2 regions of the Bacillus sp. V33-4 genome follow, and region 1 is predicted to be linked to the other one. Evidence: riboswitches for the same ligand, from Rfam matches in the RefSeq annotation. Region 1 holds a riboswitch; the other holds the start of a gene.
What was found. A riboswitch is a leader RNA that binds a small molecule or an ion and turns the genes downstream of it on or off. The one in region 1 is predicted to bind cyclic di-GMP.

Region 1 (11,061 bases):
TCGGCTTTGTTATTATAGAAAACTTATGTAAGGTGTGTGAGACTGGATGATTGGTGATCGGGTAAAAAAAATCCGTCAGGAAAAGAAGATGTCACTTTCTGAACTGGCTGATCAAGCAGGTGTTGCTAAATCCTATTTAAGCTCCTTGGAGCGCAATTTACAAAGAAACCCGTCCATACAGTTTCTTGAAAAAATATCGTCTGTACTGGGAGTTCCTGTTGATACCTTAATCAATGAACAGCCTAATAAAGAACAGCTTGATTCCGATTGGATGAACCTCGTGAAAGAGGCAATGAACTCCGGGGTTACGAAGGATCAATTCCGTGAATTTTTGGAGTTTAATAAATGGAGAATTAATAAAAAATAAACCTGTTTTTTTCATAACAGGTTTTTTATTTATGTATTTGAGTAAATTTCACAATGTGCTAAGCTAAACCGAAAAACGAATCTAATGGTCTTAATAACCCGGGAGTATTCCGTGGCAAACGAATAATACTGTTTACATTTTAAATAACTGTTCGTTTTTCAATTAAAGAAATAGCTATCGAAATTTACAGAGAGCGTCCATTGGTTCTATTGCAGAATATTGCTGGTTTGTTCCGGCATGTTCCTGATTCTTCATTTTTAGCGATTTTCAACAGCAACTTCCCTCATAAAATGATCATTAAGAAAATTTCGGATATCTTCTTTTTTGAGTCCTAGCTCCTTCGCTTCAATAATCAGCAGCATCCATTCCAGATCGATTTCGTCAAAGCTTTCTTTTACGCCTGCCAACATGACTCCCCCTAAAATACATTTCGTATTCCAGGCAACCCAGCCGTCCTAGCCTGAAAATGCTTCCAAGACCTTAGACCCGCGACTTTGCGTCCCCATCTTTCAATAGGTTTGCCCTTTTCTGGACCTGATCCATCCTCTTCTAATACTTAGGTATTATTTTATCTACTTCTTTACTATTACGGTGTTATTATTTGTCATATGAAAAATGCAGGCCATTCTCATTTTCGTTCAAAAAAAGCCATTATTCTACAGCTTTCTTCTATTTCCACGTAAGTTATTATGAAAATGTTAACTTTTGGTAGGTTTAAAGATGAATTTCTGTAAGTTTAACGAAATTATCGTCGAATTATTTTGCTAACGATTGATTGAATGCGTGGGTGTATGATTAGTTCTTTTTCACTGTTAAGTCTTCTTGTTTTTTGCTTCTTTATCATTATAAACGGGAAAAATCAGCCCCCTTTTAAGAGCTGATCTACTATGTATATTTCAATAAACTCACTGCGATACGGGACCCGATATCTGCATTATACTTTACAAGTGCAATATTGGCAATGAGACTTGAGCCTTTTGTTAATTCTTTTACTTTCCCTAACAGAAATGGAGTTACGTCCTTGCCTGCCACGTTATTTTCCTTTGCTTCCGAGAGCGCCGCTTCAATCACCTCATTAATGAATGTTTCATCTAATGCATCCCGCTCCGGAATCGGATTTGCGATTACAATCCCGCCATCCAGCCCAAGCTCCCATTTAGTACGAATCAATTGTGCAGCCTGATCCGGATCGTCGACACGGAAATTTACACTATACGGGCTTGTTCGAGTATAGAAGGCCGGCAGACGGTCAGTTTGGTAACCGACAACGGGAACTCCGAACGTTTCCAGATATTCAAGAGTTAGTCCGATATCCAGAATCGATTTTGCCCCCGCGCACACGACGGTAACATTCGTCTGTGCAAGCTCTTGAAGATCCGCTGAGATATCCATTGTCGTCTCTGCTTCGCGATGTACACCGCCAATACCGCCTGTGACGAATACTTCAATTCCAGCCAGACTTGCACAAATCATCGTTGCAGCCACTGTCGTTGCTCCATTTTTACGATTGGATACAAGATATGGAAGGTCGCGGCGGCTTGCCTTCGCCACATCATTGCTTTTCGCCAGAAACTCGAGTTCATCTTCTGATAAGCCAATTTTAATTTTTCCATTTAGAATTGCAATCGTCGCCGGAACAGCGCCGTTTTTCCTGATAATACTTTCTACCTCTTTTGCTGTTTCTACATTTTGTGGATATGGCATTCCGTGTGAAATAATCGTCGACTCCAATGCAACAATTGGCAAATTGCGTTTTCTTGCTTCCAAAACCTCTGCTGCGTATTCCAATACGTTTTCTAACATGTTGTACATTCTCCCTTATTTAAAAAATTGTTTGAACGCTTCCTGAAGACTAGTATGGTTTAAAGCGGGATTAACTGTTTCATGGGATTGCAATGTTATCTGCGAACATGTCATGCCTATTTTGCAGGCGTCTTTTATGTTCAATCCCTTCAAATGGCCATATGCAATTCCGGCGACGAGCGAGTCTCCTGCACCTGTTACATCGTCGACCGCCACTTTTGGCGGCAAGAGCACGCCCGCTTCACCTTGTTTGGAAAAATATACAAGACCTTTGTCTCCCCGGGTAATAACAACCTTTTTAGCCCCTTTTTCCAGGATCGCTTCAGCAGACTTAAAAAAGTCGCCTTCATTTTGAATTTTCACACCTGATAAAGCCTCTGCCTCGCGCTGGTTGGCAATAAGCCAGGTTACTCCGCTTAAATTCCGGGGAAGTTTTTTTACCTTTGCTGATGACACTGGCGTGATACAAAGTGGAATCGACTCTTCTTCGCAGCGTTTAATCGTATGAGCTAATACGTCTGCCGGAAAATTAGTATCAAGGATGACCAGCTCGGCAGAAGCCAGATACCCCCACTTCTTTTCAATCATTTCAATGCTCACTGCGTCATAAATGCACATGTCAGCAAGCGCGACCGCCATTTCTCCGTCCCTCTCGAGCACAGCGGTATAGGTGCCCGTCGTCTTTTTTGATATTTGCTGAGAAGGGCCAATATCGACAAAAGCTTTTGTATAATCCAAAAGCCATTGCCCCTGATGGTCGTCACCGACGACAGTCATAAGCGCCGCATCGATCCCGATCCTGCCCAGATTCTCGGCAATATTTCGGGCAACTCCACCGCATGACTGCGAACTGTATCCTGGATTGGAGGTGCCGTATTCCAGCTTATCAATCACCTGAATCTTCCGGTCCACATTGGCACCGCCAATGCAGATAACTTCTTTTTCATCCGGTAAAACGTACGCCCGACCGAGAATTTTCCCTTGTCTTATTAACGAAGAAACATAACCGGCTGCAGCAGAACGTGATAGACCCGTCTGTTCAGCCAGGTCGATTTGCGAGATAAACGGGTCTTCTTTTACTAAATGTAAAATTAACGACTCTTTTTCATTCACGTTTGTTTCCCCCATCACCTTTCAGACTTTTGTTTCAATTATAAACATTTGTTTTACATCTGTACAAAACTTTTTAAGCTCTTATAAATAGAAATGCAGGTTAAGCCTGTTAGCTTAACCTGCATTTCTTGGTAAAATAAGAATTTCAACACGTCGGTTCTTGGCCCTGCCTACGTCAGAATCGTTTGGCGCGACGGGCTGGAACTCACCAAATCCTTTCGCACTAAACCAGCGCGGATCAAGTTGTTTATTTTCTAAAACAATTTTCATGAAATTAACAGCACGCATCACACTTAGCTCCCAGTTTGATGAGAACTGTGAATTCTGAATCGGAATATTATCAGTATGCCCGCTGATAATAATATTGCGGGGTGGGTCCATCACAAGCAAAGCGGCAATTTCGTTGGCAATCTGTCTATCCTCTGCCCTTACGTCTGAACTTCCTGAGCTGAAAAAGACATTGTCTCGAATCGAAACCAGCAGACCTTCATCCGTCAGAGAAGCTTGTAATACTTCTGTTAGATTGTTTGCCTCGATATAAGCATTTACCTTCCGGAGAATCTCTTCCAATTCTTGTTGATCTAAATTGTCGGCAGCACTGCTTTTATCTTCTTCTTGTTGCTTCTTTTTTTGTTGATCCTTTTCCGACTCCTCAGCCGCGTCCATGCGACCTTCGGGAACCGGACTCTGACTTTCAAACTCCATGACCCCCGTTCCGCCGTTAAAAACCTCATTAAAAGTTTTGGAAAGCGCCTCAAACTTCTTGGCGTCGACTGAACTCATGGCAAACAAAACAATAAACAGCGCCAGCAAAAGGGTGAGCAGGTCTGAATAAGGAATTAACCAGCTCTCATCCATATGATCTTCATGAAGATGCCTTTTTTTGCGCTTACTCATCCGCCTTCACACTGCTCTCTTCCAGAAAGATCTTCCTTTCACCAGCTGGAAGAAATGAGGCAAGTTTCTGTTCGATAACCCTCGGTGCTTCACCTTCCAAAATGGACAAAATCCCTTCGATCATCATATATTTTATCTTCGCTTCTTGCTTAGACTTGCGTTTTAATTTGTTCGCGAAAGGATGCCATAAAACATAACCCGTGAAGATACCGAGTAAAGTTGCTACAAAGGCTGCACTGATAGCATGTCCGAGCGCATCTATATCCGCCATATTGCCCAATGCTGCGATTAACCCGACAACCGCTCCCAAAACTCCGAGCGTTGGAGCGTAAGTGCCTGCCTGAGTAAAAATACTCGCTCCGGCCTGGTGCCTTTCTTCCATCGCTTCGATTTCTTCTGATAGCACATCTCTAATATAATCAGCGCTTTGTCCATCAACTGCAAGCGAAAGTCCGCTTCTTAAAAAAGAATCCTCTATTTCATTTGTTTTCGCTTCAAGAGCGAGTAAGCCTTCCTTCCTGGCAAGCTGCGCCCAATCAGAAAACATCCGAATCAGTTCAACCGTATTGACAAGAGTCTGTTCTTTAAATATCACTCCGAAAAGCTTCGGGAGGCGTTTAATTTCATCAGTTGGAAAAGCAATAATGACGGCTGAGGCCGTTCCAATCAAAATAATTAAAATTGCGGCAGGATTAGCAAGTGCTACAACACTTACACCCTTCAATACCATTCCGACCCCTACCGCAATAATTCCCAATATCACACCAATTAACGACGTTTTGTCCATGAATCATTCACCTGTCTTATCTCATACTTTTTTAGCTCTTTGCTGCCAATCTCCGTTTGAAAAGACTTAAAATTAGCCATTTCCCTTTATTTCGACATTTTTTCTTGTTTTTTAAGGGAAAATAAACATTAATTTTTTTTGCAGCTGTACCCGCAAAAACTAGGTTGCAGCGCTGCAAACGCTTCCTAGCAGAATTTAGCGCGGCAGAATAGGATTTTCGTCGATAGATGCTCTTCCAATCGTGATAGAACGGAATTTTTTCGCGACTGCTCGTTCACATATTCGCGGTCGGATCAGCATTCATCCGCAATCGATGTCATCTGATCCGCGATCCTTGCCATCTTATCCTCGAAAAACTTCATATATCCGCGATTTTTTCCTATATATCCGCGAAAAATTTGATATATCCGCGATTTTTCCAATATATCCGCGAAAAACTTCATATATCCGCGAATCTCCAAATATATCCGCGAAAGCAAATCATCGATTGGTGACTCGGATAATCCGCGGCTATAATTGCTATTCATTTTAGAGAATTCGGTATATCCGCCCTTTTGCTCATGTTTGATTCGCAGGAAGCGCTGCATGAAAGCAGAACAGATGTCACTGCGCGACAGAACGACTCTCTAAATCCCGAATAATCGCATCTTTTTGTGAAACGATATGAACAATAAGTTGAAGTAAGAAGGGATGGTCCTGGATGAGAAAGCTCATATACGTATTTCTTATTGCGGCCTTGATCAATATAATTGCTGTGAGCACTGCCGATGGAGAAGGGGTGAACAGTCAGCTTATGGAAGAGGTATTAGTGAAACAATTTCATGAACAAATTTCCAAATCGATTATAGAAACTTATCAAAACAGATTTCCACAGTATGAGAATGCAACAATTATCAGTATTAATAAAGAGGCACTCCCTGAATCATCGGAGGAAATGAAACCGGGGATCCTATATGAGATCGTACTTCAAGTCGAAGTGCCGCTCAATACTGGCAAGCGTGAAAAATTGACCATCATCCTTAATAACGATTCAAGTGATGGGCAGTTTAACGTGAGAACCGTGAAAAAAGGGCATATGTAACTGGATATTTACTTCATTTGGACTTTTCTTTTTTGAGCACTAAAAAAAACAGCCAGGCCATTGTAACCTGACTGCTTCGTATTCAGCTAAAAAAGCTTGCTGTTGATTTTTTGTTCATAATTTTTGAACATGTTCGAGTTTGTGTTGGCTCGTCGCTTTGCCATCATGCTGTTGAAGCGAAGTATTTTTTCATTCAGCTTTTTTTGCAGCTGCTCTTTTTCTTCGTCGTTTTCACAGCTCTTTATGAGGTCCTCGAGTGACAGCATTTCCTGCTTAAGGCGATTTTCTTCCGTGGAATAGCCAGCATTTTTCAGCATTCTGTATGCCATTCGTAGCTCGGGCGGGACTGCGGCGGCATCATCCCGTGGCAGCGGTTTGCCAAATCCGGGTAGATGATCGAACTCCCCATTTTCGTATGCTTTGCGAATTTTATCTTCTGACACAATCGAAGCGAAATCCATTATACCATCCCTTCTTAATGGTATTCTCATGGTGAAAATGTTGATACGTTAATGTCATTATAACCGAAAGATCAAAAATTCGCACTGGAGCTTGGGCCTATGTCGCCTTTCTTATTGATCCCGAAACTAAGAGAACGAACCCGCTCAATTTTTCTTATATCCTGCCGATCTCATCATCATTATGCTGTATACCTTTATTACCGGGCAACCAGTTCGCAGGCACTCCCTGACCTGTTTGCTGCGCAAACTGAATTCCTTGAATTAACCGCACAATTTCCGGAATGTTTCTGCCTATTTCCTTCGGATAGATATGCTTTGCGAAAATGATTTGCTCAGGGCTTATGATAAAAGTTGCCCGAAATGACTCTCCCGTCTGTTCATCCAAGACGCGATAAGCACGGCTAATCTCCTGAGTACGATCACTTACAAGCGGATAGGCAACATTTCGCAACGATGATGAGGTTTCCTTAAACACTTTATGGGCATAGACACTATCAGTACTAATCGCGACCACTTCCGTTTTCAGCGCTTTCAGATCATCATGAACAGCAGCGACCGCTGCTAATTCCGTCGGTCAGACGAATGTAAAATCGCTCGGATAAAAGAAGAGGACGACCCAGTTTCCCTGATAACCTTCGAGGCTGATTTGTTTAATCTGCCCGTCGAAAAATGCATCAGCTGTAAAGAGAGGGGCCGGATCGTCTCTTGTTGCACAAAAGTAGGACGGATAAGCGGCAACGTCTTTGGCATAAAGCTTATTTTGCATAGGAAGCTCCTTTCATCTTGCCTTTAAGAATTTCATTCCTTCTATACATATGCAAAAGGAGGCACATTTTTTCAAGCTGTTTGGAAAAGCCTACTGATGAAATGAAAGCAGTGATCAGGAATGTCACAGAGGAGGAATTTAGCATAAGAAAACAGGCCACCCCGGTTCTTTCCGAAAGATAGCCTGACTAAAAAACATGCGAAAGAACGAGACGAAGATGCACAACTAATTTTCACATATGAGGCCATTAAAAACCGCTTCGACAGGCCGTGAATAGGTGAAGAAACTTTCTCACAAAAGCAAGGCTCATCTTATGTTCGTCAGATGATCATTTTGCATTTTTCTCAGCCATTGTGATGCCGTTTCGATATCCGCCGAGAAAACTCTGTCCTTCTCAATGGACGGCACCAGCTCCCGTCCTGTTTTATAAAGCTTACTAGTAAAACCAGCCATTTTTTCCGTTCCCCTGTATTCTGCTGCCTGCATGGCACAGATCCATTCGATTGCAACTACCTTCATTGCATTCTGGATTATTTGATAAGCATGCCTGGCGGCAATCGTCCCCATGCTGACATGATCCTCCTGATTCGCTGATGACGGTATCGAATCTACACTGGCCGGATGGGCAAGTGTTTTATTTTCGGAAACGAGTGAAGCCGCACAATATTGCATAATCATCGCACCTGATTGCAGACCTGGCTCCGGGCTAAGAAACGGCGGCAAATCATTGAGCTGCGGATTGACAAGCCTTTCGATACGCCGTTCTGAAATATTAGCCAGTTCGGCGACCGCGATTTTCATAAAATCCATTGCCAGCGCAATCGGCTGTCCATGAAAATTGCCACCTGAGATCACCTTCGCTCCATCATCAAAGATAAGCGGATTGTCTGTCGCAGCATTGATTTCAATCTCTAGTTTTTCTTTGACATAATCCAATGCTTGCCAGGAAGCACCGTGAACCTGTGGTATGCAGCGCAGCGAATAGGCATCCTGCACCCGCATTTCACCCTGCCTTGTCGTTAGCCTGCTCCCCTTCAGATAAGCTCTCATCCTGCTTGCTGTCTCGATTTGCTGCTTATACCCCCGTGCCAAATGGACATCCTCATCAAAAGCATCGGTAATTCCGTTCAAACCTTCCATCGTCATCGCTGCAATCATTTCACTAACGGTCGCAAGCCGTTCCGCTTCTAAATAGGCGACAGCACCCATCGCGGTCATCGCCTGCGTCCCGTTGATTAACGCCAGTCCCTCTTTTGCCTCAAGTTCAAGAGGGCATAATCCTTCTTCATTGAGTGCATCGGCCGTATCCACGACCTGCCCTTTATACATGACCTTGCCTTCGCCAATGATGGTGAGTGCAAGATGGGATAATGGAGCCAGGTCACCGCTCGCACCTAGCGACCCTTGCTGGGGAATGACAGGATGGATTTGTCTATTTAGGAATTCGATCAGCCTGTCGATGATCAAAGGCCTTATCCCTGAATAGCCTTTCAACAGGGCATTTGCCCTTAACAGCAGCATCGCCCGCGATACCTCCTCCGAAAACGGTTCCCCTACTCCGCATGCATGTGAACGAATCAGGTTAAGCTGTAAATCCCGGACATGATCAGCATCAATCATGACATCACTGAATTTCCCGAAACCAGTATTAATTCCATAAACAATTTTGCCGTCTGCAACAATCCTTTTTACGGCCTTATGGCTTTTTTCTACAGCTTTGATACTTTCAACTGATGCCTCCACTCTTTCTTTGCCAGATATGACTGTCCTCACTGCCTCGATTGTCAAAGTATTGCCCGTCAAAATTACCATCCTGTCTCCCTCCATCGCTTTAGCACAATAAAGAAAGAGGCTGCCCTTATCCGATCCGGTTAAGTTCAGCCTCTTTCATTTGTTTTTGATTAATAGAAGAACAGCTATATTTCACCTTGTTCCCCTGCCTTTTTAATAATTTTCCGAATTATATTTTAATTCTATGACCTTTAGTCCACTTACGTCAATCCTTTTGGAAAATTTTAGTTTGTTAATCAAGTGGTGTGTTAGTTTATTAAAGAGTTGAAATAAGTAATGGACATAAAGGGAAATTCATGAAATATTTTATATATATTTAAAAGGAAAGCAGGGGTAATATGGAAAAGCTGATGTATCCAATTGGCCGATTTGAATTTCCGGCAAACATTACATCTGAACAAAGGAACGAATGGATCAGAATCTTAAAAGACGCTCCCGGCCTTTTAAGAAAAGCTACGCAAAATTTGTCCGAAGCTCAGCTTAATACTCCCTATCGTCCAGGCGGCTGGACGGTTAAACAGGTTGTCCATCATCTTCCTGACAGCCACATGAATAGCTATATACGTTTTAAGCTAGCTTTGACAGAAGACGAACCAACTGTTAAAACATATGACGAAAACCGATGGTCCCAGCTTCACGACTCGTTAACGGTAGGCCACGAAGTCTCGCTCAACCTATTGGAAGCTGTACACGCACGCTGGGTCAGTTTGCTTGAATCTCTGACAGAAGAAGATTTCTCACGCAAATTTATCCATCCGGACCACAATAAAAAAATGGATTTGAACGAAACACTTGCTTTATATGCATGGCATTCGCAGCACCATATTGCCCATATCACATCACTGCGCGAAAGGATGCATCGGAACTAAGATGATAAACGGAATATAGTTGATGATATATTTATAAAGTTGATGATAAATGGGATGAAGTTGATGATATATTTAAAAAGTTGATGATAATCGGAATGAAGTTGATGATATATGTAAAAGTTGATGATAATCGGAATTAGGTCGATGATATACCTCAAAAGTTGATGATATAGCGTCTGAAGTCGAAGATATATCTGAACAGTTATTACAGAACCAAGGGTTAGCGGCATAATCCTTGGTTTTTCTATTAACTGAGATGATGTGCACAATGTCGTCCCGACTATCTCAATGTTAAATTCCTGCTTTTTCCGTTATACTTATAGGATAAGACCATTTTATAGGTATTGGTTTGCGGCTTCATCGATGCGTGACAGCTTTGCCGCAAACTCCAGGAAGGAGTTTTTATGAAATCTCTCGTTCTTGCAGAAAAACCAAGCGTTGCCCGTGAACTCGCCCGCGTGCTTGGCTGCAATCAGAAAAATAAGCATTATTTTGAAGGAAATAAATACATTGTCACATGGGCTCTCGGGCATCTGATCGAATTAAAAATGCCGGAGCATTATGATACTAAATATAAAACGTGGCGGCTTGAAGACTTGCCGATTATTCCCGACAAGATGGGATTGAAGGTGATGAAGCAAACAAGTCCGCAATATCGCGGGATCGAAAGCCTTGCAAAACGTCCGGATATTAAGGAATGCATAATCGCAACAGATGCCGGCCGGGAAGGCGAGCTTGTCGCAAGATGGATCTTGCATAAAGTCCATTGGAAGAAGCCGATTCAACGCCTTTGGATCTCTTCGCAGACAGACCGGGCTATTAAAGAAGGCTTTCAGCATTTAAAGCCGGGCAAGCAATTTGAACCGTTATTTGAATCTGCTGTTTGCCGTGCCGAAGCAGATTGGCTGATCGGCCTTAACGTTACAAGAGCATTGACAACCAAGTATAATGATCCGCTTTCCGCAGGACGTGTGCAGACACCGACTTTAGCGATGGTTATCGAACGGGAAAAAATAATTCAATCGTTCGTGCCAACCGAATACTGGACTCTCCAGGCGAACATCGGCCCGTTGAAAGCTCTCTGGGAAAAGAATGGCGAAAAGAGGATTTTTTCGAGGGAAAGCGC
Region 2 (11,061 bases), on a different contig from region 1:
GTTGCCGCTTCTTCCGAAGAGCTCACAGCAGGAGCGGAGGAAACAGGCCGTGCGACAAAAGAGATTACAGCCGCAATTCAACAGGTTTCGAGCGGTGCAGAAGATACAACGGCAAGCCTTGAAGAAACGTCAAAATCCTTGGAAGAGGTTACAGGCGCCATCCAGTTGATTGCGGAAGCGTCCTCATCGATCGCAGAAGCTGGCTTAAAGGCCTCAGAACAGGCGAAACAAGGCGGAGAATATGTAGGCGACACCGTCGAGCAAATCCATGCTATTGATCGTTCCGTTAATCAAAGTGGCGAGGTCATTCAACTTCTGGATAAACGATCACAGGAAATCGGTGAAATCACAAAAACCATTTCCGATATCGCCAATCAGACTAACTTGCTTGCATTGAATGCGGCGATTGAAGCAGCACGCGCCGGAGAGCATGGTAAAGGGTTTGCAGTTGTTGCCGATGAAGTTCGTAAGCTTGCGGAACAATCCCAGAAGTCTTCAGCGCAAATTTCGGAAATGATTAAAGAAATCCAAACAGATATGACGCGTTCAAACGAATCGATCACCCAAGTCAAGTCAGAAGTAAAAGAAGGCCTGGGTATAGTCCAAAAAACTGAAAATGCGTTTAAAGAAATTATCGGTTCGATGGAAGACATGGGCGGGCAAATTGATGAAATGGCTGCATCCGCGGAGCAAATGTCAGCCGGAGCACAGGAAGTTTCAGCTACAGTAACGAGTGTAACGTCTGTCTCAAGGGATTCTTCCCTGCATGCACAAACGGTTGCAGCAGCAACAGAGCAGCAGCTGGCGGCAATGGAGGAAATCTCTTCATCTGCAAGCTCAATGTCAGATATGGCGGTGAATTTACAGGAGCTCATCAGCCGTTTCAAAGTTTAGCAGTTATATAATTGCAAGCAGACAACATGGCAGGCGCCGGATTCCGGTGCCTGCCACTTTATGGAGAAAGGATTTTTTGAATAATTTATGATCTATACAGAAGATGAATTGGTTTTTATAAAAGAAAATCTGGGAAAACGGCCATTATCAGAAATCGCGAAACAATTGGGCCGGTCACCAAAGTCATTGGAAATGACGCTGATCCGGAAAATGGGTACATCCAACACAAAAACGAGCACCGGAAACATTACCGCCGGTGAGCTGGCGAAAATTTTGCAGGTAGACAGAAACACAGTTATAGGATGGCTTGCCCGGCATGGCCTGCCATACAAAGAGAAGATTACCCGATATAAAAAGAAATTCACATTCATTGACGTCGAGGAATTTTGGAAATGGGCTGCCCATAATAAAGAAAAAATTGATTTTTCAAAGATGCAGCCTTATTCCCTTCCCCCTGAACCCGATTGGGTCAAGGAGGAACGCAAATACAAAAAGGCCCGGAACTATTGTCCATGGACCATTTTAGAGGAAAAGCAGCTTTTAGAATGGGCCCAAGCTGGGCTGAGTATGCAAACCATTTCTGAGAAGCTGAAACGGACACCCAGCTCTGTTGTGAAGAAATATGAACGGTTGAAGGGGACTAACTAAAGCAGTTTAATCCATAAATACTAGAATCACTTTGTTTGAACAATAAATTATTATGAAATTATAAAAAAACTACTTTCACATGCAAAAAAATTAATTTAATTATGTTAAATTTTACCTTTATTGTGGGACTCGACAATTTCTACATAATGATGTATATTTCGACTCATAGGGTGGTGATTAAATTGAAAAAACTTAATTTCTTAACTTTGTTGATGGTTGTTCTCCTAATGGCAGCATGTGGAACAGCGGTTAATAACGATTCAACATCAGGTAATAATGATGGTGTAGCAGAATCAACAGAAACTCCTAATCAAGAAAATGAAGTCGTCGAAGAATCAAATGAAGAAACAAAGACAGCTGAAGAAAATAAAGTTGTGGATAATCAAACCTCTGAGGAAAATGTTAATACTGAGAGTAACAAACACCAGGTAGAGTTTTCAGGTCAAATTGATCAGGCTTCAATAGAAGTAATAACACCTGAAGGCACACCACTGGCTTTAAGAATTGAAGATTACCAATCCAATGTGAATTTCGAAACTATTACAGCAGGAACTAATGCTGAAATAGAGTATTATACTAATGAATACGGACAGAATATACTTACGAATTTTGTTTTTATGGAATAAGCGTTAGTTACACTACTATTATTTTAAAATCAGAAAAGCACCTGCGAGGGTGCTTTTCTGGCTTATTGTGTCCAATCTTTTTCAGGATTCTCTGAATTTAAATATCTGCTCTCACGAACATGTTCTTCGTCATTTTGATCGGCATCATCTTCCTCCATCCCATCTACTGTTTCTTGTTGTTCCTGCTCTTGATGATCGTCATTTGCAGGAGGCTTGAAATTTTCGTTCTCTGCTGGTGCTTGATCATCCCTTTCTATCTCATTCTGATCTTCTTCCTTTATACTACTGTTATCAGGAACTGGTTTTCGCCCATTTTGTTGTTCATTATCTTGATTTTGGTTTCCTGCTGGTTGTTTATTTTCTTGATCTTTATCAATTATTTCAACCTTTGAAGTATTGTTGCTGTTATTGATCTCTTCTTTTTTTACAGCCTTCGGAACCGACTTATTGTTTGAACCAACATCTGGAGTACGACTTCCAGTAGGTGAAGATTCTTCTTTAGGTAAATCATCGTGCTCAACCTTAGCTTTATTATCGTTGGGTTTAATCTTTTCTAAATGATTATTCCCCTGAACGGATTGCCGTGGTTGTTGCCCAAGCTCCTTTAATTCCGCAATTGATCGGCTGCGAATCGTTTCTTTACTGATGTTGTGGCCTTTGTCTATTAGATCCTTATAGCTTACATATTTATTTATTGACAGACTTGCTTTGTGGGCTTTATCTAGAGTGTTTTTATTTTCTTTTTTGATAAACACCTCGGCATCGACCTTATTATCATTAAGTGAGACCGTCAAAGCACTTTGGATATCATCATCCAGTTCATCCAAATTTCCTCTAAGCGGCACAACCGTAACTGCTACCAGCCCTTTTTTATCCGTTTTCAAATATTTCTTTTTGACAGTATGGCGGATAAATTCATCAATAAATGTATATAAATTTTCATCTTCTGTTGAGATCGATTTAATTACTTCCTGTCCATCATCATTTACAGGAATAACTTTCAGTATATTCAACTGCTTATCGATATGAACTTCAACGGAAGGGTTAATATCAATTGCGACTACATACGAATCTTGTTGAGTCTGCGAATTGAAAAGAAAATAACCGATTACAGAGAGCACCAAAATTGCAGCAAGTGATAAATATTTAATTGGCCGGAACCGACTGGTGCTTTTTTCAGAATAGGTGTAAAGCTGGCCAATCCGAGGCACACCATCTTCAGGCCAGGGAATATTTTTAAAAATACCGCCCTCGCACATTATCACCACATATTCCTGGTTCACCTCTATAACAATTCCCTGATAGATTGTATTGTTCAGCATAATTGTTCATCTCCCGCTGGAATGCTGATATATTGAGTCAACTGGCGCCATTCCGGATGCAGCCTTAGTATGATTAACGTGATTAAATATTTTCGGTGCCTTTCGACCGTTTTAATAGAATAGCCCGTTTTTTTGCTAAAGAGTGTCGCAGGCAGGCGTTTTTTCTTCAAAAAATCCTCCACCAATTCAGGAAAGCCGACAAACTGGTGTGCCATTAAAATCATTTTATCCCTTGAATCTTTATGTTTTGGAGCATAGTGCTCCAGCTCTTCAAAAAGAATATCGAATTCGTTTAAGCTCTTCTTAAACTCCAAAATTTCCTCAATCAGTTCTTTTTCCTGTAAAGTTTGCTGGTAAGATTTAAGAGATTGCTTTTCCTCACATTCTTCATCTTGATTGAGACGATCTGCCTTTTGTTCTTTTCGAAAAAAATCGATCAGATCTCTTTTGATAAGAAGATAGGCATAATTTAAGAAGCTTCTGCCTCGCTGGCTGTTATATGTATCAATTGCACGATTAAAAGCCAGTAAGCTGACACTCGCCTCTTCTTCGCTCCAGTTAATATAACGACCGGTAATATGGCCGGCCGTATTAATGATATATGGTCGGTAATGGCGAATGATTGTTTCTCTATCTATTTCGTTCCCGTTTACCGCTGCTGAAATTAATATACCAAGCTCTGAATCTTGCAACTGACCACCCCCGAATGCCTACTAGATAATCATACTTTTAAAGTTTAAAGGGGTAAAGAAGCTTTTTAAAAGTGCTTTTAATTTTCCCGAAAAGAATTCATAAGAAAATACAAATAGAAGGAGCCAGCGGCGTGGCTCCTTTGACCTTAATTTTCTCCGTCTTCTGAATGTTCTCCTTCTTCCCCGTTTTCGTTTTTATTTTGGTTTTGTTGGTCTTTATATTGCTTTTCAGCTTGTTCTTTCGCTAATTGTTCTTGTTGTTTACGAGCTTGTTCTACTTGCTGTTTTGCTAATTTTTCTTGTTGTTTGCGAGTTTGTTCTGCTTGTTCTCTTTGCTTTTTTTCTTGCTCTGCTTGTTGCTTGCGAGCTTGTTCCTCTTTTTCCCGCTGCTGCTCTGCCAGTTCTTCTTGTCTTTCACGTTCCTGTTCAGCTGCTTCCCTGGCCGCTTGTTCCTGTTCTTTTTTACCCTTTTCTAATTCCTTTTGTTTTGAAGCAGTTTGCTCTGCTTGTTTTTTATTATTTTCTGTGTTCTCAGCTATATTATTTGAATCATTTTGCTCTTCATCATCGTCGTATTGCCCTTCGTTATCTTCTTCTTCCCTGTCGTTGGAATTTCCTTCTTCATTCTGTTCTGCCAGTTCTTCATCTGCGTCTTCTTGTAATTCTTTCAGTTCCTTTGCAACTTTTTCCTGAATTTTTTTAATTTTTTTATCAGCTTCCGCCTTGGTGATTTCACCCGTTGCGAGCTTTTCTTGAATTTTGGCAAGCTTCTCTGATGCTTCCTGCTCTATTTCCGCATATTCCTTAACTATTTCAAATTCAACCTTCTGTTTCTTAATATCTTTCAGTGATTTTTCCAATCTTTCTACCGTGGCTGTATCGTTTGATTTTTTCGCTTGTTCTATCGCCTCTTCGATTAGATCTTCTTTTTGATTAATCACTTTACCAACCAGTTTGCCCAGGTCTATATTTAACTCTTTTGCTATTTGCCCAAAGCCCATATTTTTATTCTTTAATAAATCAACAATTTCTGCTTCTGTTTTTTCGCTTTCCTCAGATAGAGCAAGAACTTTTACAATTTGTCCAAATCCCAGGCCTTCTGCACGTAGTGCTTTTACCTTTTCTGTATTTAATTCCTTAACCACGCTCGCTACTATAAAAGCTTCTTTTTTAGTAGAATTCAATTCCTCTAATTTATTGTCTGCTAATAAGTCTTCGCCAGGGATATCGAGTGCAGCAGTTTGCTCCAACTCACTTGTTAACTGATCCTTTACCTCTCCGTTCAGATCCGAATCCAATACAATCTGCGCAACCTTATCGCCCGCTTCCTGCAAGGAAACTAAGTATTCATCAATTAAGTTCGTAATATATTGATCTTGATCTGTCTCGGCTATTTCAGCTAATTCCGAAAGCCGCTCCTGAGAAAATTGAAGCAATAATTCGGTTTCCTTTACATCATTAAACGCAAAAAATAACTGCAAATCTTCAGACAGCTTATCAAAGAAATAAGTAAAACTATTGTCCGGTGTGGTACCTGCTGCAACTTGGGAAAATGGTGCGTTTACTGTATCATCAGCTGGCGCTGTGTCTCCCTCTGCATAAGCCGCAGTACTAAACAATAGGCCTCCCATGAAAACTCCGCCCGAAATGAGCCGCTTGATATTTCTGTTCATTTAACTTCTCTCCTTATAAAAAATAAGAAAAGATGAAAAAGCTATTATCTTCGTCCGCACTGGTCTGGCAGCTGGCTGACATAGGTTTTACCCCGTTAGTCCCTCTAGCTTTGCGTCGCCATTTTTCAATGGTTTTGCCTTTATCAACTTTTCTAATATTCTATACGATTCCATGTCGAAATTTGAGGGGGAAATTGGCGAAATAAAAAAATTTTTATTAACTACCGTTAAAGCAGAAGTGGGTGAATTGTTGGATTATCAGATCAAAAATATAAGAACAGGAACAAAAAAACCAAAAAGTTCTGTGCGAAAAGCAAAACCTATAATGACGTACCAATTGAAAGTATCACTAAAAGGTATCCGGCCGCCTATTTGGAGAAGGATCGAAGTGCATAGCGAGTTAACCTTCCACCAGCTGCATGAAGTGATTCAAGTATTAATGGGCTGGGAAAACTATCATTTATACAGTTTTGAATATAATGATGTTTTGATTGAGCTTCCCGAAGATGAATTAGAGACTGGGTTTTTCCTTCCTAAAATGAGGGAAACAACTGATTCACGGAAAGAAAAGCTGGGAGACTGGATCCGAACAGAAAAGGATGAATTCCTCTACACCTATGATTTCGGAGATGACTGGGAGCATATGGTGACAGTAGAAAAGATCGAGCAAGTATCTGAAAAGCTTAAATACCCTGTCTGCCTAAAAGGAAAACGCGCATGCCCACCGGAAGACGTTGGAGGTATTTACGGTTATTCAGCTCTGTTACAAGCTTTTCAAGATCAGGGGGACCGGCAACTTGATCAAGAGGAAAAGGAATACATGGAGGAGCTGCGCGAATGGTATGGACCTATTGATCCGGAGGCGTTTGACATTGATCAAGTCAACCAATCTCTTAAAAAGGTTTTGACAAACAGGAAACGATAAGAGCTTGTTTTAAGAGTGGATTGAAATTTTCCACTCTTATTTTGATCATGATAGCTTTTTCCCCCAGTCTCGTTTATGCGCACTGTCTTTTTCTGGAGAGTCTAACTTAAAGTCAACTACAAAAACCAAGTTTAGCTGAAAAAGATATAGTGGACATTAAATAAACGCCCAGTAGAGAGGTGTTATTTTGTGATCTTTTTCTGTTAAATTCTTCAAAATACCCTATTAACAAACAATATTAAACCCTTTATTCATGCAAACATACGATCATTATCGAAAATCCTGTCGTTCTTTATCGAGAACTTTTTGTTTATAGAGATTACTTATCAAGTTATTATTGGATTACTAGACAAACAGGAGGTTAAGGTAATGCCGTTATTATATATGAAAGAAATCTTTACTCCTTTAAAATTGATCGGAATTAAATTCTTCATAACAAAAGAAGGCGATAAGTATATAAAAATTTGGAATAAACCTCGAAAAAGGATTTTTAGTTAATATATTTCAATATCTACGAAAAGTATAAGGATCTTTGCTATGAGATCATTGATGATTATTGGCAAGGCCTTTTTTATTTGTCCCGCTTTCGAAATCCCCGATCTATGAAAGAAAACTCAAATTTATCAAATGTATTCTTTCAAAGGCTTCGGCTCGACTTGCTTTAAGTGTGCAATTCATATTTTTAGTCAAATAAAAAGCTAGCTTAGCAACTTGGGCCAAGCTAGCAAAAACCAAATGAATTTATTCTTCTGCCCATTTTCCACTTTAGATTCCAGGTAATAGAGAGTAAGCCCTTCTTGAATAATTCCTCCCCCGTCTCTTACTCCACATTCAAAGAAGAATCCTTCTTCACCAGCTTTAAATAAATCATATAAACTATTCCGATTGCCATCCATATAAAACCGAGTTGTTTGCTGGTTGCATCAAGGCTATACCATACGAAACCGATGATAAATAATCCGATTACCGGGAATAGCAAGTGATTTAAGTAATCTTTGCTCTTTTTCTTGCGGATAAAATAATTGATGACTGAGATATGCAAGAACAGGAATGCGGTTAATGCCCCGAAATTAACAAGAGATGCCAACCCATCGATTTTAGAAGCAAAGAACACTGTCACCACTAAAGAGATTCCTGCTACTGCAAGAGTACTGATGTATGGAGTTTGGAACTTTGGATGAATTTTAGATAGAACGCCAGGAAGCTTTTTGTCACGTGCCATGCTATATAAAATCCTGGAGATAGCTGCCTGTGCTACTAATGCATTGGCAATTCCCCATGCAAGCGCTGTAGCCAGGGTAGTTGTCCACTTCAACCAGGTACCGCCTGCAATTTCAGCAATTTGGTAAAAAGCTACATCCGCATTCTCAAATGTTGTATAGTCTGGCCAAATTAAGGCTGAAACCCATGTTTGAATAATGAATAATACCCCGACGACCAATAAGGAGAAAATAACTGCACGTCCAACAACTTTGTTTCCTCCTCTTGTTTCTTCGGACAGCGTCGATATGGCATCGAAACCAAGGAAACTTAAAACAGCAATCGACACAGCACCCATGACCATTCCGATGCTAAAATTATCACGGTCATAGAGCGGTTTAAAATTAAATTCTGCTCCATTTACGCCCTTTGAGATGGCAATGATAGCGGCAATCACAAATATCGCCAGCACAATTAATTCAAGAACAACGATCACCTTATTTGCTTTGGCCGTTATTTCAATTCCAAATACATTAATGACAGTATTAATTCCAATAAATATAAGAAGCCATACAATCATTGGGACCCCAGGCACGATATCACCTAAAGCCGCAGCGCTGACTAAATACAATAACGAAGGGATTAAGATATAATCCAGTAAGATCACCCAACCGGCAAAAAAACCGACATGTTCGTTAATCCCGCGCTGTGCATAAGAATAAACGGAACCTGCGATAGGAAAGGCTTCAGACATTCTTGCATAACTTAATGCAGTAAAAATCATTCCTATCATCCCAATTAAATATGCAAGTGCGACCATTCCATTCGAACCTTCTGCGACATATCCATAAATCCCGAACGGTGCAATTGGCACCATAAAAATAAGACCATAAATTAATAAATCCCAAAACGATAAAGACCTTTTTAACTCTTGCTTATAGCCATAATCTTCAATGTTAACGTCAATTTCTGTATTTATCTGATTGGCTTGTTGAACATTCGGATCCATCCAATCTCCCCCCCTTTATATACTCGCGTACTTTTTCACGATGAAGTTTATCCAAACAGCTTTACCCCATAAGCGTCAAGTACACTTCTTGGCACAACAAATCTTGCCGTCATTAACGGATCGACAATTTGCGAAATTTGAACTTGCCCGACTGCACTCATCAGCATAGTCAACTCAGCCAAGGTTAAATCTGTATGAGGAAGTAACGTGTCTATCATTAGCTCAACTGACGCTTTGGCTGCTTCGTCTAAAGTTTCCTTTGAAACAATGACAGCAACGCCCTGTTCATTTTCTAAAAAAGGAAACGGAATAGATGTCCCTATAAGGACTTCTAACGTAACCGTTACTTTCCCTGGGATTTCGATTCCCGACACACCGATTTCCCCGTCTCCCATCGCCGCATGCAAATCCCCCAGGCCGAATAGAGCACCTTCCTGAAAAACAGGAAAATACAAGGTTGCCCCCGTGGTGATAAGAGTTGTATCCATATTTCCGCCATGTGCCCCGGGTGTTCCGCAGGAGACAGCATCTCCCTCGGGAGCTACCCCGATGACACCGATCATTGGATTTAAAGCTATTGATATTTTTTCATTAAAAATAGCTTTATTGTCTTTAATCGGAATGAGCTTTACCTGAAATTCATCAATGCGATGACCCATAACACCCAAACCAGGCCCGACTGCCATTACCCCTTGTTCACCCAGCTCAATGTTGTCAATCCTCACCTTTAATACATCACCCGGTTTCGCTCCTTCAACATAAACCGATCCTGTTGCCGGATTAATCTGATTCCAGTCAATGGCGTTTAAGCCTGTATCCTGAGATTGAATTTGGTTTTGAAAGCAATCATATGTGTCAATGATAACTTGTGTACCCGAAGAAACCGTTAGAGCTGTTTTATTACGTTTACTGAAAAAATAAAAGAATTGTTCTTTTGATAATGTTTGCACGATATTTCAGACTCCTTCCTTTTTCCTAATTATAAAAAAGAGAAGAACCCCTGTTTTGCAAAATAATAAGTTGTTTTTGTATTATTTTTATATTTTTCTGACTTTTCTAACAAAAACAACAAATAATGTTATCCCGGATAAAGCAAAACTTATAATAGGCCCAGTCATTTCTTTGAATGCAAAAGAAACCCAGCACCCTATTAAAACAAACAAAACAAGGATCAATGAAAATTCAATGCCCCACTGAACATTAGATTTTACTAACAGCCATAAAGCGAAAGCAAGGGATACAAAAAAATTGAGGTAAAAAATAAAAGTCGCATACAATGTTGGTTTAAAAACCAGCATGGTGAACATCGTCAATAAGCACAAAAAAAGGTTGAAGAAATAACTTTTTCTCACCGTGAATCGCCCCGGAAAAACCATGAAAATCAGGCTAGTCAATTTATGAAGGGAGATACCTATTCCAAGCGCAAAACTTGATAAAACGCTCACAATCAATATATATAACAAAGGAGGCGAAAGCTGTTGCGTAATGCCACTTAGTAGATCCGCCCGCTCTGTAACCGACAGCAAATACACGACGATGACTGTAACCGACAGGGGAACCGCACTCCAGCAGATCGCACTTAAGCTCACTGTTATTTTCAGTCTGTTCTTTTTCATTGATGAAAGATCCGGACTGATAAAAAAATAAACCATCAATTGTGCTGCCATAAACAACATGAAAAGGAAACAGGCAAGAATGAATGACCCTGCTCCGAAGTCAACGCTATTATTGCGTACAAAATTGAGATAGGTAGATTGAACACCATGAATGAGGTAAGTAGTGAGAGGGATCATGGTGACGCCAATAAAGAAAAACGCCATTAACCAGGCACCTACCTTTTGAATACCCTGTACCCCTCCCATTCCCGCAAACACAAAACCAAAAGATAATAGAAAAGCACTTGTCCAATACGAGGAGATATAAAATACTGATTCCATAAAGGAACAAGCCAACAAAATACTAACAATAAGCCCTTCACAACTTGCCATAAACAAGATGAAATAAAAAGCAAACCGGCCATTTTTCGTAAAAACAGTTTTAAAATAATCTTTTCTTTCCCCTGCTTTACACAG

Region 2: it holds a riboswitch for cyclic di-GMP, as region 1 does, so the genes downstream of both, CVD23_RS11995 (DUF5667 domain-containing protein) here and CVD23_RS04330 (anti-repressor SinI family protein) in region 1, are expected to answer to the same signal.

Annotation. Positions count from the first base shown of each region.
Region 1 covers NZ_PGVC01000010.1:157-11,217, forward strand. The annotation lists gene CVD23_RS04325 (helix-turn-helix domain-containing protein) at 47-367, shown strand; gene CVD23_RS04330 (anti-repressor SinI family protein) at 625-774, opposite strand; cyclic di-GMP riboswitch class I at 805-900, opposite strand; gene CVD23_RS04335 (pseudouridine-5'-phosphate glycosidase) at 1,253-2,170, opposite strand; gene CVD23_RS04340 (carbohydrate kinase) at 2,186-3,283, opposite strand; gene motB (flagellar motor protein MotB) at 3,398-4,180, opposite strand; gene motA (flagellar motor stator protein MotA) at 4,173-4,967, opposite strand; gene CVD23_RS04360 (hypothetical protein) at 5,668-6,048, shown strand; gene CVD23_RS04365 (DnaJ family domain-containing protein) at 6,135-6,509, opposite strand; gene CVD23_RS22300 (peroxiredoxin) at 6,664-7,275, opposite strand; gene hutH (histidine ammonia-lyase) at 7,582-9,087, opposite strand; gene CVD23_RS04385 (YfiT family bacillithiol transferase) at 9,405-9,935, shown strand; gene CVD23_RS04390 (DNA topoisomerase III) at 10,340-11,061, shown strand, end outside.
Region 2 covers NZ_PGVC01000030.1:24,426-35,486, forward strand. The annotation lists gene CVD23_RS22990 (methyl-accepting chemotaxis protein) at 1-894, shown strand, start outside; gene CVD23_RS11975 (helix-turn-helix domain-containing protein) at 982-1,542, shown strand; gene CVD23_RS11980 (hypothetical protein) at 1,725-2,168, shown strand; gene CVD23_RS11985 (anti-sigma-I factor RsgI family protein) at 2,231-3,490, opposite strand; gene CVD23_RS11990 (sigma-70 family RNA polymerase sigma factor) at 3,484-4,182, opposite strand; gene CVD23_RS11995 (DUF5667 domain-containing protein) at 4,329-5,855, opposite strand; cyclic di-GMP riboswitch class I at 5,919-6,004, opposite strand; gene CVD23_RS12000 (plasmid pRiA4b ORF-3 family protein) at 6,181-6,780, shown strand; gene CVD23_RS12005 (APC family permease) at 7,601-8,989, opposite strand; gene CVD23_RS12010 (acetamidase/formamidase family protein) at 9,037-9,939, opposite strand; gene CVD23_RS12015 (hypothetical protein) at 10,027-10,926, opposite strand.